4 regions of the Kitasatospora sp. NPDC085879 genome follow, and region 2 is predicted to be linked to each of the others. Evidence: riboswitches for the same ligand, from Rfam matches in the RefSeq annotation. Region 2 holds a riboswitch; each other region holds the start of a gene.
The links. Region 2 has a riboswitch for cyclic di-AMP ahead of AB0P35_RS04225 (C40 family peptidase). Riboswitches for the same ligand answer to the same signal wherever they lie in the genome.
Positions count from the first base shown of each region.

Region 1: linked by a shared signal. The riboswitch ahead of AB0P35_RS02035 (transglycosylase family protein) and the one ahead of AB0P35_RS04225 (C40 family peptidase) in region 2 are both predicted to bind cyclic di-AMP.
Region 3: linked by a shared signal. The riboswitch ahead of AB0P35_RS14650 (LysM peptidoglycan-binding domain-containing M23 family metallopeptidase) and the one ahead of AB0P35_RS04225 (C40 family peptidase) in region 2 are both predicted to bind cyclic di-AMP.
Region 4: linked by a shared signal. The riboswitch ahead of AB0P35_RS10070 (glycoside hydrolase family 16 protein) and the one ahead of AB0P35_RS04225 (C40 family peptidase) in region 2 are both predicted to bind cyclic di-AMP.

Region 1 is NZ_JBFBJZ010000002.1:70,840-75,005, forward strand. Features, by position in the region: gene AB0P35_RS02030 (glycoside hydrolase family 6 protein) at 1-100, opposite strand, end outside; gene AB0P35_RS02035 (transglycosylase family protein) at 633-1,703, opposite strand; cyclic di-AMP (ydaO/yuaA leader) riboswitch at 1,704-1,856, opposite strand; gene AB0P35_RS02040 (hypothetical protein) at 2,348-3,049, opposite strand; gene AB0P35_RS02045 (MFS transporter) at 3,131-4,166, opposite strand, start outside.
Region 2 is NZ_JBFBJZ010000003.1:217,075-221,240, forward strand. Features, by position in the region: gene AB0P35_RS04215 (NYN domain-containing protein) at 1-395, shown strand, start outside; gene AB0P35_RS04220 (NlpC/P60 family protein) at 587-1,615, shown strand; cyclic di-AMP (ydaO/yuaA leader) riboswitch at 1,973-2,160, shown strand; gene AB0P35_RS04225 (C40 family peptidase) at 2,171-3,238, shown strand; gene AB0P35_RS04230 (NlpC/P60 family protein) at 3,478-4,166, shown strand, end outside.
Region 3 is NZ_JBFBJZ010000015.1:137,544-141,709, forward strand. Features, by position in the region: gene AB0P35_RS14645 (hypothetical protein) at 1-1,208, opposite strand, end outside; gene AB0P35_RS14650 (LysM peptidoglycan-binding domain-containing M23 family metallopeptidase) at 1,597-2,559, opposite strand; cyclic di-AMP (ydaO/yuaA leader) riboswitch at 2,564-2,726, opposite strand; gene AB0P35_RS14655 (DUF6348 family protein) at 3,076-3,909, shown strand; gene AB0P35_RS14660 (hypothetical protein) at 4,067-4,166, opposite strand, start outside.
Region 4 is NZ_JBFBJZ010000009.1:165,241-169,406, forward strand. Features, by position in the region: gene AB0P35_RS10065 (8-oxoguanine deaminase) at 15-1,397, shown strand; cyclic di-AMP (ydaO/yuaA leader) riboswitch at 1,655-1,833, shown strand; gene AB0P35_RS10070 (glycoside hydrolase family 16 protein) at 1,837-3,138, shown strand; gene AB0P35_RS10075 (gamma-glutamylcyclotransferase) at 3,181-3,567, opposite strand; gene aceB (malate synthase A) at 3,711-4,166, opposite strand, start outside.

The DNA.
Region 1 (4,166 bases), on a different contig from region 2:
GGCCGGTGGCGGCGGTCGCGGTCGCGGGCAGGCAGCAGACCGCTGCGACGGCGGCGAGGGCTGCGCTCGCGGCCGCGATTCGACGGCGTGGGCGGGACACGTGCGGCTCCTAGGGCTGGCGTGCGGGCTGCGCAGGGTGAGGGTGCGAGCCGCTCGTGGGAGCGCTCCCAAGCGCGAGGGAAGTTCTAGTCGGAGCCGTCCGCGGCGTCAAGGCTTCGCGCAGGCCGTTCACCCTGCTGAACTATGGGCCGACCGCGACGAAGCGTGGGCCGGGCGCAAGGGCCGCTCTATCGTCACCGTCCGCTCGCGTCCGTAGCATTGACGTGGTGTCAGGTTCGCGGCTGCGGTCTGGCCATGGATGCAACCGGTGTTCAGTGATGTGAACATCGAGACGGACGGCTGCGCCGACCTGTTCCGCAACGACCTCGGCGCGACCACCGCCGCATCACCAGGACCGGCGGCTTCACCGTCGCGTCCTACGGCTACGACCCGACCGGCGCGGACACCGTGGCGGCCGTGGACACCGCGGGTGCCGGCACCGGCCGGATCTGACGCCCCGGCACAGCGCGGCGCCGGCGGTCCCGGGCTCGTCGCCCGGGGCCGCCGGCGCCTGTGCGCGTGCGGTGCCGCGATTACTTGATCTTCAGGACCTGGCCGGGCTTGATGAGGTCCGGGTCCTGGCCGATGGTGCCCGAGTTGCCGTCGTAGACGGACTTCCAGCCGCCGAGCTTGTTCTTGTTGGAGATGTCGGAGAGCGTGTCGCCGGGCGCCACGGTGTAGGTGGCGGGCTCGGTCTGCTGCGGCGCCGGGGTGGCCGTGGCGGCCTCGGTCGCGGTGCTCGTCGAGGCGGGGGCGGCCGGGCCGGTCGGGGCGGTGGTCGGGTCGGTCGCCGTCGGCGCGCCGGTGGACGGGGCCGGGGTGACCGGCAGGCCGGTGATCGGGTCGATCGTCGGTGCCGTCGTGGTGTCCGGGGCGGGGGTGCCGGGGGCCGTGGTGCCCGGCGCCGTGGTCGTGGTGCCGCCCGGGACGGTCGGCGCGGTGGTGCCGGTGCCCGGCGCGGGGGGCGTGGTCGGGACCTGGCCCGGCGTCGGCGTGGTGGAGTTCGACTGACCGGGGGCGGTGGCTGCCGGGCCGGTGTAGTAGTCGTAGATCTCCTGGCTCGTCGTCCAGTACCACTGCCCGTCGACCTGATACCAGTACACGCCGTTCGCGTCCCGGCCCTGCATGCCGGTGAAGACCGGCGCCGAGGCACCGCGCTCGGCGGGCGTGGTGGTGGTCGGAGCCGGGGTCGTGGGGACGGTCGGCTCGACCGTCTCCGGCTTGCCCTCGCCGGTGAGGCCCGCGGTGGTGGCGCAGTGCCCCCAGGCCTTGGCGCCGCGGTCCGAGAGGACCCGCTCGGCGACGCTGATCTGCTCCTCCTTGCTGGCCCGGTCGGGCGTGGAGGCGAACTTGTCGCCGCCGTACGCGACCCAGGTGCGGAGGTCGAGTTGGAGCCCGCCGTACTCGCCGTTGCCGGCGGCCTTCCCCCAGTTGCCGGCGGTGGCGCACTGGGCGACGGCGTCCCAGGTGGTGACCGGGGCGGCGTGGGCGCCCGTGGCGGTGAGCAGGGGGATCGCCAATCCTGCGCCTGCCACGCCGGCGACCGCGACGGCACGCTCGGTCTGGGTGGGGCGGCGGTGACGGCCCGAGCCGATGAAACCCATCAGTTCCCTCTCCGCACGCCTGCGAGGTGAGCTGTCGGGTTCGGACCGGGAGGTGGCCCGGCCGCGCTGAGGCGGCTTCACCCCTAGCCGTGTGGGGCCGGCGTCGAAACGTGGGTCCCCCGTCCCTGCCCAAGGTCTGGTCGGTGACCCGGTGGACGCGGTGGGCAGGGTTCGGCGTGCCGCGTCTTGGGTGCCCGTGCTGTCGGGCTGAGGTGGACATTAGAGGGATCGTCACCGCGATAACAAGCCAGCATCCCGAACATCACACAATCATCACGAGTGCTTCGGTGCCACATGCGCGTATTTCGGCCGCCCGCCCCGGTGTGCGCCACCGCCCGCCGGGGCGCCGCCGCAGGTCGGAGGGGATGCCGTACCGGCCTGACGTGTCCGCGACGGCGAGCCTCGGACGAATTCCCGGGAATTCCCTGGGAATTCCTCCGGGGAAAATGCGCGGACGCCGACCGGTGTCGGTGGGGTGAAATGCCGACTGCCGCCCCGCCGCGGTCCGCCGCCGTGCCCCGCCCGGACGATCACGGCACGAACGGATCGCCCCGCCGGGGCGGAGTGGAAGGTTCGGGTCCGCCACGGGGTCCGACCCCGGCCCTCGTTCGTGTCGGAACGGGCCGAGGGCGCCGACTGTCCGCTCACCCCTCGGCGGGCCAGCAGGCCAGCACCGCCGCGGCCTCCTCCGCGGTCAGCGGCCGGTGACCGATCGCCACGTCGTCCTCGTCGAAGGAGCACTCCGCGTACAGCAGCAGCACCGACCGGCCGTCCTCCTCCCGCAGCACCGCGCGGCGCCCCAGATCGCCCTGGGCGGACCACTCCACGTACCGCAGCGGGCCGCACCGGACGCTGATCCGGTCCACCCGGGAGCCGTCCGGCGGGAGCAGGCCGGCGATCGACCCCGCCGAGGAGGGCGCCCAGCGCTCCGGCGCCTCCGTGATCCGGACCACCTCGTCGACCGAGACCCGCACCCAGGCCGCGCCCGGGCGTTCGTCCGCCACCGCCAGCGGGGTGCAGCGGACCAGGGCGTGCGCCGGCAGTTCCTCCGGATGGTCGGGCGTGCCGTTCGCCGCCGTCGCGGCCGGGGTGAACAGGCACCAGAACGGCCCGTCCACGAGCAGCGGCCCGTCCAGGCCGATCATCCGCCGCTCGCCGGCCACCGGCAGCCGGTCGGTCGGGACGATGCCCCGGCCGTCGTACGGCGAGTCGGTGGGGTCGGGATCGGGCCAGTGGACGAGGGTGGTGCCGGCCGCGCCCGCCCACTCCGGCACGGGCGAGGCGGACCAGGCGCGGCGCGGCGTGCAGCCGCAGCCGGCGCCCGCCACGGAGACGATGACGGTCATGCACCGCATGGTGGCAAAGCCGCCGGCGCCCCCGGCCGGCGGGGCCCGGGCGGGCCGCTTCGCTCGGATCCCGGTGGGCCGTCACACCGCCTTCGCGGCCGGCTCCGGGGCGGGCACCGCCTGCTCGGCCGCCGGTCGGCCGCGCAGGCCGAGGAAGACGGCGAGGGCGGCGAGCAGCACGGGGACGGCGACCACCCGCAGGCCGACGGCCATGCCGGCGGTGAACTCGGCCGGGCCGTGGGCGGTGCCGCCGCCCGTACGGGAGGCGAGCACGGTGCCGACCACGGCGACCCCGAGGGCCGCGCCGAGCTCCCGCGCCGCGGTGTTCAGCCCGGCGCCCAGACCGGCCTGCCCGGGCGGGAGTTCGGAGACCACCGCGTGGGTGAGGCCGGGCGCGGACAGGCCCATACCGGCCGAGAGCAGCAGCAGCCACAGCGCGTAGACGGGGTACGGGGTGCCGGGCCCGGCGCTGGAGACACCGAGCAGACCGGCCCCGATCAGCGCCAGTCCGGCGCCCGCCACCGGCCGCACCCCGTGCCTGGCCTGCAGCCGCCCGGCGAACCGCGGCACCAGGGCCATGCCGACGGTCAGCGGCACGATGGCGAAGCCGGTGCGGGCCGCCGAGTACCCCTTGGCGTACTGCAGGAACTGCGAGTTGACGAAGAACAGCGCGAAAAGGCCGAAAAACGATGCTGCCGTGCCCAGAACGGCGGCCCGCAGCCGCCGGGAGCGGAACACCCGCGGATCGATCAGCGGCCGCCGGGCCGCCAGGCCGTACCCGGTGAAGGCGGTCAGCAGCGCCGCGCCGACCGCGAATCCGGCCAGGACGGGAGCCGAGGCCCAGCCGTGCGAGGGGCCCTCGATGATGCCGTAGAGCACCGCGGCGGTACCGCCGATGAGCAGGGCCGAGCCGGCCGGGTCGGGCGTGGAGTCGTGGCGCGGCAGATCGGGGACGGTGCGCAGCACGGCCGCGGCGAGCAGCCCGGAGAGCGGGAGCATCGCCCAGAACAGCGCCGGCCAGGGCAGGAACTGGGCGGTCAGTCCGCCGCCGACGTTCCCCGCCAGGCCGCCGAGGCCGACCGCCAGTGTCCAGGAGGCGAGGGCCTGCACGCGCCGC
Region 2 (4,166 bases):
AGCTGCTGGCGATCCCTCAGGTGCACCTGGTGGTCGACGGCTACAACGTGACCAAGACCGGGTACCCGACGCTGCCGCTGGAGCAGCAGCGGATGCGGCTGCTGGGCGGTCTGGCCATGCTGGCGCAGCGCACCCAGGCCGAGGTGACCTGCGTCTTCGACGGCCAGGACCTGGACGTCCCGGTGATCATGGCGCCGCCGCGCGGGGTGCGGGTGCGCTTCAGCCGCACGGGGGAGACCGCGGACGAGCTGATCCGCCGCCTGGTGCGGGCCGAGCCGCAGGGCCGGCCGGTGGTGGTGGTCTCCACGGATCGCGAGGTCGCGGACGGCGTGCGGAAGGCGGGTGCGCGTCCGGTCGCGTCGATTCTGCTGCTCAACCGGCTCGCCCGGCCCTGACGGTCGGTCGGCCCCCGGCGCGGGCCGGGTGGCGGGCTTGTGGCGGGGTGGTGAAATCGTGGCCTCTGCGCCAAGTTCGCCCAACTCGGGAGTGGCGCCGGGGACGGATCTTCACTAGGGTCTGGCGTCAAACCTATTTTCCGGACGTCCACTCGATCGGGTGAGTCCAGCAGGAAGAAGGAGCTAGACCCTTGGCCTCCCACCGCCGTCCCAAGCAGCCGAGCCGCGCACGGGTATCCGTGCTCACCGCTGCCGCCGCGACCGCGGTCGCCCTCTCCGCGCAGGCCAGCGCGCACGCCGCACCGGCCAAGCCGAGCAAGGACGAGGTCAAGGTCCAGGTCGACAAGCTGCTCGAGGAGCAGGAGCAGGCGGCCGAGAAGTACAACGGCGCCAAGGAGCGGGCCGACCAGCTCCGCAAGCAGGCCGACCAGCTGCAGGACCAGATCGCCCGTAGCCAGGAGCAGCTCTCCCAGGTGGCGTCCGGCCTGTCCGCGGTGGCGGCCGACCAGTACCGCACCGGCGGCGTCGACCCGACGGTCGCGCTGATGCTCTCCTCGAACCCGGACAACTACCTCGAGAAGGCGTCCAGCAACGAGCAGGCCACCGACACCCAGGCCTCCACGCTGAAGGGTCTTCGGGACCAGCAGCGCCGGCTGGACCAGCAGAAGCAGGAGGCCGCCGCCATCCTCGCCGAGCTGGACCGCTCCACCCAGGTGCTGAACGACTCCAAGGCGGACGTCCAGAAGAAGCTCGCCGAGGCGCAGCGCCTGCTGAGCACCCTGACGGCCGCCGAGCGCGCCGCGATCCTGGGCACCGACCGCGCCTCGCGCGACGCCAGCCGCTTCGACCTGACCAACCTGCCGCCGGCCGCCGGCTACGCCGCGGTCGCGGTCGAGGCTGCGATGGGCAAGCGCGGCACCCCGTACGTGTGGGGCGCCACCGGCCCGAACTCCTTCGACTGCTCCGGTCTGATGGTGTGGGCGTACGCCAAGGCCGGCGTGTCGCTGCCGCGTACCTCACAGTCGCAGGCCAGCGTCGGCACCCGCGTCCCCTCTCTGGCCGCCGCCCAGCCGGGTGACCTTGTCATCTACTACTCGGACGCGCACCACGTCGGGATGTACATCGGCAACGGCCTCGTCGTCCACGCCCCGCGGACCGGCGACGTGGTGAAGGTGATGGACGCGGACATCCTGCCGATCAAGACGATCCGCCGCGTCTGACCATCCAGTAGCAATTCGGACATAAGCCTCACCTGCGGCGTTTCTGATGCCGCATGACACGCCCGGGCGTGTCGTGATCACTGTGTGATCTGCGACACGCCCGGGCGTCGTGTTTGTCCGTCCCGGGGTGACATCTCGTCAGCCGAGCGTGGATTCTCGGTCACTGGCGGTCGTGCTCACATTTTCACGACAACATTTCCCCGTCGATTTTCTGACAACGATTTGAACGGATCACGGATCGGTTACTAGGGTCGTCCCCACGGACCGCCGCACAGTGATCGCCCGACCCGGGTGACGGTGGTGGTCGCCGCCGAGTCCGCGACGCAGCTGGACGGTTCCGACCGTCCACGGGGAACCCCTGCGGGGGTGCTGTCGAACGGAGCCGGGGAACCACGTTTCCCCCGGGGTGAATCGGCGTCAGGTCGGCCGCGCCGGCCGGGCCGCGGGAAGCCGCGACCGGGCAGGGGCGGGCGTGAGGCGTCGTAGGGCAATGCTTCCGGCCCGAACCCGTCAGCTCACCCGGTAGGCGGTGTGAGGAAGAAGGAGTCCGCCTTCGTGGCGTCCCATCGTCGTCCCAAGCCCGTCGGCCGTACCCGCGCATCGATCCTGACTGCGGCAGCCGCCACCGCGGTGGCACTCTCCTCGCAGACCGGTGCGCACGCCGACCCGGCACCCACCAAGGAGCAGGTCGCGGCCCAGGTCGACCAGCTCAACGATCAGGCCGAAGCGGCCAACGAGCAGTACCTCGCGGCCGAGCAGAAGCAGCAGGAGCTGCAGAAGCAGGTCACCACGCTCCAGGACCAGGTCGCGCGTCAGCAGGACCAGGTCAGCGGCGTCCAGGGCCGCCTCGCCGAGGTCGCCGCCCAGCAGTACCGCGACGGCGGCATCTCGCCCACCGTCAAGCTGATGCTCTCCAGCAACCCGGGCGAGTTCCTCGGCCAGGCCGGCGCGGTCAGCCGGATGAGCGCGACCCAGGCCGACACCCTGAAGTCCTTCAAGGCCGAGCAGGCCAAGCTGGACGGCCAGAAGGCCGAGGCCGAGCACAAGCTCGCCGAGCTGGACACCAGCACCCGCGCGCTCAAGGCCAAGAAGGAGGACTTCCAGGGCAAGCTGGCCAAGGCCCAGTCCCTGCTGAACTCCCTCACCCAGAAGGAGAAGGACGAGCTCGCCGCCGCGGAGCAGCGTGCCGCGGACGCCGCGCGCACGTCCGCCGACCGGGCCTCGCGGGACACCACCCGTCCCGACCTCGGCAGTGTCGACCTGCCGTCGGGTACGTACACCGCCAAGGCGATCGCGGCCGTCAAGTCCGCACTGGGCGCCCCGTACGTGTACGGCGCGACAGGCCCGAGCACCTTCGACTGCTCCGGTCTGATGCAGTGGGCGTACGGCAAGGCGGGCGTCTCCATCCCGCGCACCTCGCAGTCGCAGGCCGGCGCCGGCACCAACATCGGCACCAACATCGCCAACGCCAAGCCCGGTGACCTGGTCATCTACTACAGCGACCGGCACCACGTCGGCATGTACGTGGGCGGCGGGCAGGTGATCCACGCGCCGCACACCGGTGCGGTCGTCCGCTACGTCGCGGCCACCGCCATGCCGATCTCGGCGATCATCCGGGTGTGACGACCCGTCCGGCGGACTCGTGCGGGCCCGGCTCCCACCACGGGGGCCGGGCCCGCGGTCGTCGCTGCCCGCCCGCCATGCTCGCCATAATGTCCGATTAGCGGTCAGATATTCGATGATGGATGGGTTTGGACTAGATCGGTGTGACTCGCTAACGTCTGCCCCCGGATGTCCGCGAGGACGGCCGCCCGACCGGGGCGGCGGCGGCCGTCCGGCCGCAGGAACGGAGCCGCCGCCGCATGTCCGCGCACCGACGCCCCCAACTGCCGGGCGGTCACACCCTCGCCCGGGCCCTGCTGCTCACGGCCGCGGCGACCACGGCCGTCGGCGTCACCGTCGGCACGGGCGCGTACGCCACCCCCGCGGCGCCCGCCGACCCGTCCTGGCGGACCGCCGACGTCAGGGCCAAGGTCGACCGGCTCTACGAGGAGGCCGAGCAGGCCAGCGAGCGGGCGAACGCCGCCGCGGAGGACCAGAAGCGCCTGCAGACCGAGGCCGGCCAGCTGCAGGACCAGATCGCCGCCGGCCAGGACCAGCTCAACGGCCTCTACACCGACCTCGCCACCGCCGCCGCCGCGCAGTACCGCGACGGCGGGCTCGACCCGGCCTTCCGCCTGATGCTGGAGTCCGACCCGGCCGGCTACCTCACCCGGGCCCGCGCCCTCGACCAGGCCGCCACCCGGCAGAGCGACACCCTGCGCCAGGTGCTCGACCGCCAGCGCAGGATCGACCAGCGCCGCGCCGAGGCCGGCGCCAAGCTCGCCGAGCTGGAGGACGTCCGCCGCTCCCTCGCCGGCCACAAGGACGAGGTCCGCCGCCGGCTCGGCGACGCCCAGCGCCTGCTCGGCGGCCTCACCACCGCCGAGCGCGTCCGGCTGGCCACCGCCGACGCCGCCGACGCGGCCCGCCGCGCGGCCCGCGGCGCCGA
Region 3 (4,166 bases), on a different contig from region 2:
GTGAAGGTGAAGGTGCCGGGCACGCCCGCGCCGCCGCCCGAACCGTTCTCGGGGTAGACGTCCGAGGTCACGGTCGGGGAGGTGTCGGTGCCACCGGTGCTCCACCACTGCTGCTGGCTCACCCAGCCGTTCGCGCTGGTGGAGGTGACGAGCAGCACGTCGCCGTACGGGTCGTCCAGCGTGAGGTTCAGCTCGGCGATTCCGCTCGTGGACGCCTTGACCGTCGTCGTCGACCGGGTCTGCCCGAGGCGCTCGACGGTGTAGCTGACCACGGGGCTCACCGCGTGGAGATCCGGGTCGGGGGTGAGCTTGAAGATCGCCTGCTTGCCGTACTGCGGCGAGTTGGAGACCTTGGTGACCTTCGGCGCGTCCGGCTTGACCGCGATGTAGTAGGTCGTGGGCTGGGACATGTTGAACGCCCGGTCCAGGCTGGCCACCCGCAGGACCAGGAGCCCGCTGTTGTACGGCGGCATCAGGTTCACCGTGGCCGAGCCGCCGAGGGAGTCCGCCCGCGCGAAGTAGTTCGGACTGGTCTCGTAGGGGTCGCGGTACTGCGGGATGCCGTGCTCCCCGACCGTCGAGACGCCGGGGACCGGGAACGTGCCGAACCAGGTGAACGCGTAGCCGGCGACGCCGCTCACACCGTTGGCACCGAACGTGAGCGTGATCGGGGTGCCGCCCTGGTTCCGCTGTCCCGCCGGGTAGTTCGGCGAGCTGACGGTCGGCTCCGCGCTCGGGAAGGTGTCGTCGGTGGCCACGTAGCACGGGGCCGACCAGTCGGAGGCGGCGCCGCTGTCCGCGTCCACGGTCCGTGCCTGCCAGGCGTAGGTCTCGCCGTCGCGCAGCGGGGCGTTGTAGCCGCCCAGGGTGGCCGTCGCCTCGTTGCCCACGGAGGCGTACCCCCGCTCGGCGGTGACGACCTGCGACGGGTCGGAGACCGGCCAGGCCCGGAACTGCTCGGTGATCCACCGGGTGTTGGGGTCGGTGTGGCCGGGGATTCCCTCCACCGTGAGACCGGTGCGCCCCGCGACGTACACGGGCGCGGCCTGGTCGGTGGAGCACGCCCGGTACTCGTTGTACAGGTCGGTCGGCGTCGTCGGCGTGCCGCCGGTCGCGTGCGCGGGCGCGGCGACGGCGAGCAGCGCGAGGCCGGCCGCGGCGACCGAGGCGAAGGCCGCACGGGTACGTGCGGCCGGGGTTCTGTTCACGGAGTGCCCTCCCCTGGAGTACCCGCCGGTGGCGTTCCGGTCGAACACCGCTCGACGAGCGCGGGGAATGCTAGTGCACACGTACGAACGACCGCCCGGGTTATCCGCTGGGGTGGTGACGGGGGTCACGCCAGGGCCCGGGTGTCGTTGCCGATCGCGACGAACTGCGGGACCGTCTTTCGGTTCTCGTCGCCCGCACCACACGTCTCGGCCGGCCCCCGCGGCCGGCGGGCACCCGCAGGCCGCGCCGAAGTCCGCACGCGGTCACGGGAATTGGGGGAAACGGCCGAGGCCCGGCCCCGGGATCGTGGGATCCCCGGGCCGGGCCTTCGGGTGCGGCGCGGTGCGCCTCGGCGGTGTGCCGGGGCAGCGGCGTCGGTGTGTTGCGTCAGACGCGGACACCGTGGGCGGCGAGGTACGCCACCGGGTCGATGTCGGAGCCGTACGACGGGGTGGTGCGGACCTCGAAGTGCAGGTGCGGGCCGGTCACGTTGCCGGTCGCACCGGAGAGGCCGATGACCTGGCCGGCGGTGACGGTCTGGCCGACCGAGACCTTCAGCGCGGAGAAGTGGGCGTACTGCGAGTACTTGCCGTCGGCGTGCTTGATGACGACGTTGTTGCCGTAGGCGCCGCCCCAGCCGGCCTCGACGACGGTGCCGGCGGCGATGGCGTGGATGGAGGTGCCGGTGCTGACGGCGAAGTCCACACCGGTGTGGTAGCCGCTGGACCAGTTGGAGCCGGCCTTGTGGTACGGGGTGCCGAGGGAGGCGGCGACCGGCGCGACGTAGCCGGAGGCGGCGGCGGGCTTGGCGGCCTCGGTCTTCGGGGCGGCGGCCGGCTTCGGGGCGGCCGGCTTCGGCGCGGCGGGCTTGGCGGCCTCGGTCTTGGGCGCGGCCGGCTTCGGCGCGGCCTGGACCGGGGTGCGCTTCTCGGAGCGCGAGGCGGCGGCGTCGGACTTCTTCGCCTCGGCCTGCGGGGCGGCGGCCTGGGCGGCCTTGCCGGCGACGGTCAGCTTCTGGCCGGGGAAGATCAGGTTCGGGTTGCCGCCGATGACCTGGCGGTTGTCCTGGTACAGCTTCTTCCAGCCGCCGTCGACGTGCTGGGCGTTGGCGATCTTGGACAGGGTGTCGCCGTGGACCACCTTGTAGCTGGCGTCGGCGGCCGGGGCGGCCGGCGCGGCGGCGGGGGCCTCGGTGTGCGCGGCGGCCGGGGCCGCGGCGGCCGGAGCGGCAGCCGGGGCGGCGCTGTGGACCGAGGCGGCGGACGCAGCGGTGACGGGGATGGCAATGGCGGCGGCGGCCACACCGGTGGCGACGGCGACGCGGGACAGACGGGTGCCCAGAACGGACATCAGGTTTTCCTCTCCGACGCCTGCGAGGTGAGCTGTCGGGTTCGGGCGGGGAGTTCGCCCGGTCGCGAAAATGACGCGACTTCACCCCAAGCCGTCCCGGATCACCGGGCGCGGCACTTACCTTGGGTCCCCCGCTCCTGCCGTGCACGGAATGGTGCGTGACCCCGGGCGGCGGCAGGACTCGGCGTTCCGCCCGGTGGCCCGCCCAGCCGTTGTGGCCGGGCAGGATTCGAGGAAAACCGATCGCCCCCTCCGGAGGCAAGCGCCCCGCCCTCGGGGACCCCCGAGAGCCCTCCCGGGGGTCACTCTCCGCCCGATGGTGGTGGGCGGAGCGCAGTCAGATCAGTGACCGTACGTGTCCGGATCACCAGCAGTCAGGCAAATCGGACACCGGGTGTGGCTGCCCGGTCGCGGCCCGGCACGGATCATGGCCCGCCCGGTGACGCTGGTCACGCGCGGGGCCGATAGCCTCGCTCCCTATCGGTGTTCGACCCCTTTTCGAGCGAGGAGCCGCGGGTGCGCGCGCAGTCCGGACCGGATGTGATCCGGCTCAGCGTCGTCCGGGAGATGGCCCGGCTCGGGCAGCGGTTCACGGTCGAGGGCAGTGTGGTGCGCGGGCCCGGGACGACGGCCGTGGCGGTGCGGGAGCACCCCGGTGAGAACGGCGGCGCCGGGCACGTCGACCTCGGCTTCGCCTTCGACGTGGGGCGGGCGGACGGCCCGGTGGTGTGGGACTGCACGGCGGGCCTCGGCCGGACGGAGCAGGAGCGGATGGAGAGCGCGGTGCGGATGTGGGCGACCACCACCGCGTCGGCCGTGGTGGAGCTGCAGGAGGGCCGGGGCACGCACGGCGACCACTTCCGCCCGGAGCAGCTGCCGGGGTGGCATGCCGTCCAGGGGCCGGCGGCCGTCTTCGGTTTCGGCAGCGACCGGCTGGCGGAGTGGCTGGCGGACCACCGGTTGCTGCCGGCACTGGCCGGGGTGCTGGCGCGGGAGCTCGCGGAGCCGGCGGTGACGGGGGTGAAGCTGTTCCTCGGCGGCCGGGCGGGCGAGGACGTCGCGGAGGTCCGGGTCAACGGCTCGGTGTCGGAGCAGGCCTCGGCGGCGCTGCGGGCGCTCGACTGGCCGCGCGGCGAACGGCTCTGCTGGGCACGGCTGTTCGTCCTGCTGGTGCCGGACGGCAGCCTGCCGGGGCGCAGCGGGGCGGGAGACGGCCCGGAGGAGAGCGGCGCGGAGGGCCGGCCGGCCCGGGAGCGGGCTGCGGCCGGGGCCGAGGCTCCGACGGTGTCCGGGCCCGCCGCACGGCTCGGGGTGCTGGCCCGTTGGCGGCGGGCCCGGGCCGGCCGTTAGGCCGCGGGTCCGGCCGGATCGGCGAGCAGGGTCCGGTGCGTGCGGCTGCCGGGCGCGTGTGTGGCGCCTCCCGGCCGAGGGCCGGGAGCACGTGCGTGCCGGGGCGTCCGCGCCCGGCGTGATCCGCAGGACACGCGCCGGCGCCGGGCGGGGTCGGTCAGCTCGCCACGGACGAGATGGTCTTCGCCAGTTGGTTGAGGAAGTCCTGGATCGGCCGGGCCGCCGTGGACTGGCTCACCATGAAGCCGAAGAGCGCC
Region 4 (4,166 bases), on a different contig from region 2:
TAGGAGTTCACGCCATGGCAGTCCAGCCCCCACCCGCCGACCGGCGGATCGTGATCGAGAACGTCGCCGTCGCGACGGTGGACGCAAACGACACCGAGTACGCCCGCGGCCACGTGGTGATCCTCGGCAACCGGATCGAGTCGGTCGGCGAGGGCCCCGCCCCGCAGTGGCTGGACAACGTGGTGCGTCGCATCAACGGCGAGGGCCACCTGGTCACCCCGGGCCTGGTCAACACCCACCACCACTTCTACCAGTGGATCACCCGCGGCCTCGCCCAGGACAGCATCCTCTTCGACTGGCTGGTCGCCCTCTACCCGACCTGGGCCCGGATCGACGAGAAGCTGGTGCACGCCGCCACCCAGGGCTCGGCCGCCGCACTGCTCAAGTCCGGCTGCACCACCGCCTCCGACCACCACTACGTCTTCCCGCAGGGCGGCGGCGACGTGCTCGGCGCCTCCATCGAGGGCGTCCAGGAGCTCGGCCTGCGCTTCACCGCGCTGCGCGGCTCGATGGACCGCAGCAAGAAGGACGGCGGCCTGCCGCCGGACCACGCGGTGGAGCGGACCGAGGACATCCTGATCGCCTCCGAGGAGGCCGTCGACCGCTGGCACGACGCCTCGTTCGGCTCCATGCTGCACGTGGCGCTCGCGCCCTGCTCGCCCTTCTCGGTCTCCACCGAACTCCTCAAGGAGTCGGCCGAGTTGGCCCGCCGTAAGGGCGTGCGCCTGCACACGCACGGCTCCGAGACGGCCGAGGAGGAGCAGTTCTGCAAGGAGCTGTTCGGCATGGGCCCGACCGACTACTTCGAGTCCACCGGCTGGCTCGGCGAGGACGTGTGGATGGCGCACTGCGTCCACATGAACGACTCCGACATCGCCAAGTTCGCCGAGACCGGCACCGGTGTCGCGCACTGCCCGTCCTCCAACGCCCGTCTGGCGGCCGGCATCGCCCGCGTCCCGGACATGCTGAAGGCCGGCGTGCCGGTGGGCCTCGGCGTGGACGGCACCGCCTCCAACGAGTCCGGCGAGCTCGGCACCGAGCTGCGCAACGCCCTGCTGATCAACCGCCTGCACGGCCGCCCGGACGCGCTGACCGCCCGTCAGGCGCTTCGTCTGGGCACCATGGGCGGCGCCCGGGTGCTCGGCCGGCAGAACGAGATCGGCTCCGTCGAGGCGGGCAAGCTGGCCGACCTGGCGCTCTGGAAGGTCGACGGCATCATGCACTCCTCGATCGCCGACCCGGTGGCCGCGCTCACCATGGGCGCCCTACCGCCGCTGGCGGTGCTTTTCGTCAACGGCAACGCGGTGGTCGAGAAGGGCGTGCTGACCACGGTCGACGAGGACCGGATCGCGCTGGCCTGCGCCCGCGCCGCCAAGGAGCTCGCCTCCCGCGTCTGACCCTCCCCCGGACTCCGGGCCGTACCAGGGACGGTACGCCACCCGGACTCCGTGGCACCGGCCCCCACGGGCCGACGGCCGTACGGAGCACAGCCCCCGGACCCACGGCGAGGGTCCGGGGGCTGCGGCACGCCCGAATGTGATGGACCTGACATCGGCGACCCGGCGTCCTTGTCCTCCGGAAAGACACTGCTAAGGTGCTCGGACGCCCACGCCATGTGGGCTCCGTCCCGGGACCGCCGAGTCCCGTCCGCCCGGTGACGGCAACGCGAGATGCGACACGGACGGGAGCGGGGGAACCAGGTAAGTCGCCCTGGCCCCGCTTTGCATGCTCGCGGGACGGCCAGGGCTTGGGGTGAAGCCGCCCTCCCGGCGGCCGGGCCACCTGACGGCCCGAATCCGACAGCTCACCTCGCAGGCGTCGTCGAGGAACAACTCCATGCCTGTTTCCGCCATTGCCCTCAAGGTGGGCGCGGTCGCCGGGCTCGGCCTGCTGGCCGTCCCCTTCCTGGGTAGCGCCGAGGCCGCCAGCGTGCCCGAGGTGACCCAGGACCGGCTCACGCCGGTCGCCATGGCCGCGGACACCGCGGCAGCCGCCTCCCTCTCCGTCCACTCCTCCGCCTGCTTCACCGCCCGGAAGATCGGCGTCGCCGTCCGCGACGCCGCCGGGAACCGGCTGGACTTCCCCGGTTCCGCCCGCAACCTGCGGATATGCCCCGACGGGGTCACCGTCACGACCGGCACCCGTACCCTGCCGTCCGGCACCTACACCGCCTTCGGCACCTGGCAGGACGCCGACCGGCGCTGGCACGACCTCCCGGCGCAGACGCTGAACGTCCGCAGCACCGGCACCCCGGCACCGGCCCCGAGCCCGACCACGGCCCCGGTCGCGCCGAGCGCCTCCCCCACGGCGACACCCTCCACCACGGCCTCCGCGACCCCGTCCGCGCCGGCGCCGAGCCTCTCCGCCTCCCCGTCGGCGAGCTCCTCCCCCACCTCGACGGCCGGTGCGCCGACCTGGTCGGACGACTTCGACGGCGTGAACGTGCCGCTCGGCAGCTGGACGGGCTGCTCGAACGGCTCGACCATCGCCACCAGTCACTGCTCCGGGCTGCCGGCCGCGGTGGACAGCAAGTGGTGGGCCTACCCGGACGGCTGGAAGGACACCAGCAAGAACGGCACCTACTCGCCGTCGAAGACGATGTCCATCGCCAACGGCCAGATGAACCTCCACCTCAACCGGGACGCCTCCGGCACCTGGGTCTCCGCACCGGTGCCCAAGCTCCCGGCCGCCGCCGGGGCGAGCGGCGTCCAGTACGGGCGCTTCGAGGTGACCTGGAAGGCGACCTCGGCCGCCGGCTACAAGATGGCGTGGCTGCTCTGGCCGGACGACGGCATCTGGCCGCAGCACGGCGAGATCGACTTCCCCGAGGGCGATCTGAACGGCTCGATCGGCGCCTTCATGCACCGCGCCGACGCCACCTCCGGCAGCGACCAGGACGCGTACTCCACCGGCGTCGCGACGGCCGGCGCCTGGCACACCTCGGCGGTCGACTGGCAGAAGGACAGCCTGACCTTCTACCTGGACGGCAAGGTGATCGGGCGCTCCACCGCGCGCATCCCCGCCAACACGATGCACTGGGTGCTGCAGTCCGAGACGGCCCTCAACGGCACCGTGCCCGCCACGGGCTCCTCGGCGGACATCGCCATCGACTCGGTCAAGTTCTGGAAGGCGAGCTGACCTTCCGCGTCCGCCCGACCGGCGCCCTCCCCGGGGCGCCGGTCAGGCGGTGCGGCCGAGCGTGGCGAGGTAGCCGCGCCAGCCGCCGTGGGCGGTGATCTCCCGGTGCACACCGCGCTCCCGCTCGCCCCGGCGCAGCACCATGGACAGGCACGGCGTGCCGTCCTCCAGGCCGATCACACCGAGCTCCAACTCCGGCGGCTCGCCCGGCAGGACGGCGTCCCGCAGGTGCTCCAGCGGCAGGTCGTAGAGCTCGCCCTCGATCACCCCGCTGCCGCCCGGGTCGGGCAGCAGGCCGGGGCAGACGTCCCGGACGGAGAAGAAGCGGTAGCCGGGCGCGGTACGCACCGGCCCGAGCAGGTAGGACGCGACCAGCGGGTGGAAGGGGCCTCCGGTCATCGCCTGACCGTTGAAGAAGATGAGTGCCATGGGGGGAAGTGCCTCCGAAAACGGCCGTTCCGTACGGCCCCCGGCGCCTCGCTGGGCGGCGGCCGTACGGAACGGTGAAATGCGGTCGGCGAGTTCGACGACCTGTCGGGCGTCGGACCGGCCGGCGGGCGGATAGGTTGGGGTCAGTCGAGCAGCGGCAGCGCGGGCAGGGTGAGGAAGTCGACGAACTCCTCGGCCAGCGAGACCTGTTCGAAGAGCCTGGCGGCCTCCGTCCAGCGCCCACCGGCGTAGGCGGCCTCGCCCAGTTCGGTGCGCAGTTCGGCGAGCTCCTCGGCCACGAGCCGGCGGACGAGCTCCGCGGTGGCCTTCTCGCCGGTGTCGGCGAGGACGACGCCGTTGTTGATCCACTGCCAGATCTGCGAGCGGGAGATCTCGGCGGTGGCGGCGTCCTCCATCATGTTGAAGATGCCGACCGCGCCGTGGCCGCGCAGCCAGGCCTCGATGTAGCGGATGCCGACCTGGACGGCGTTGTGCAGGCCCGCACGGGTGCAGGTGCCGCCGGCGCCGGCGATGTCGAGCAGCTGGTCGGCGGTGACGGGCTCGGCGGAGCCGGGCGCGGACTTCTGGTTCGGGCGGTC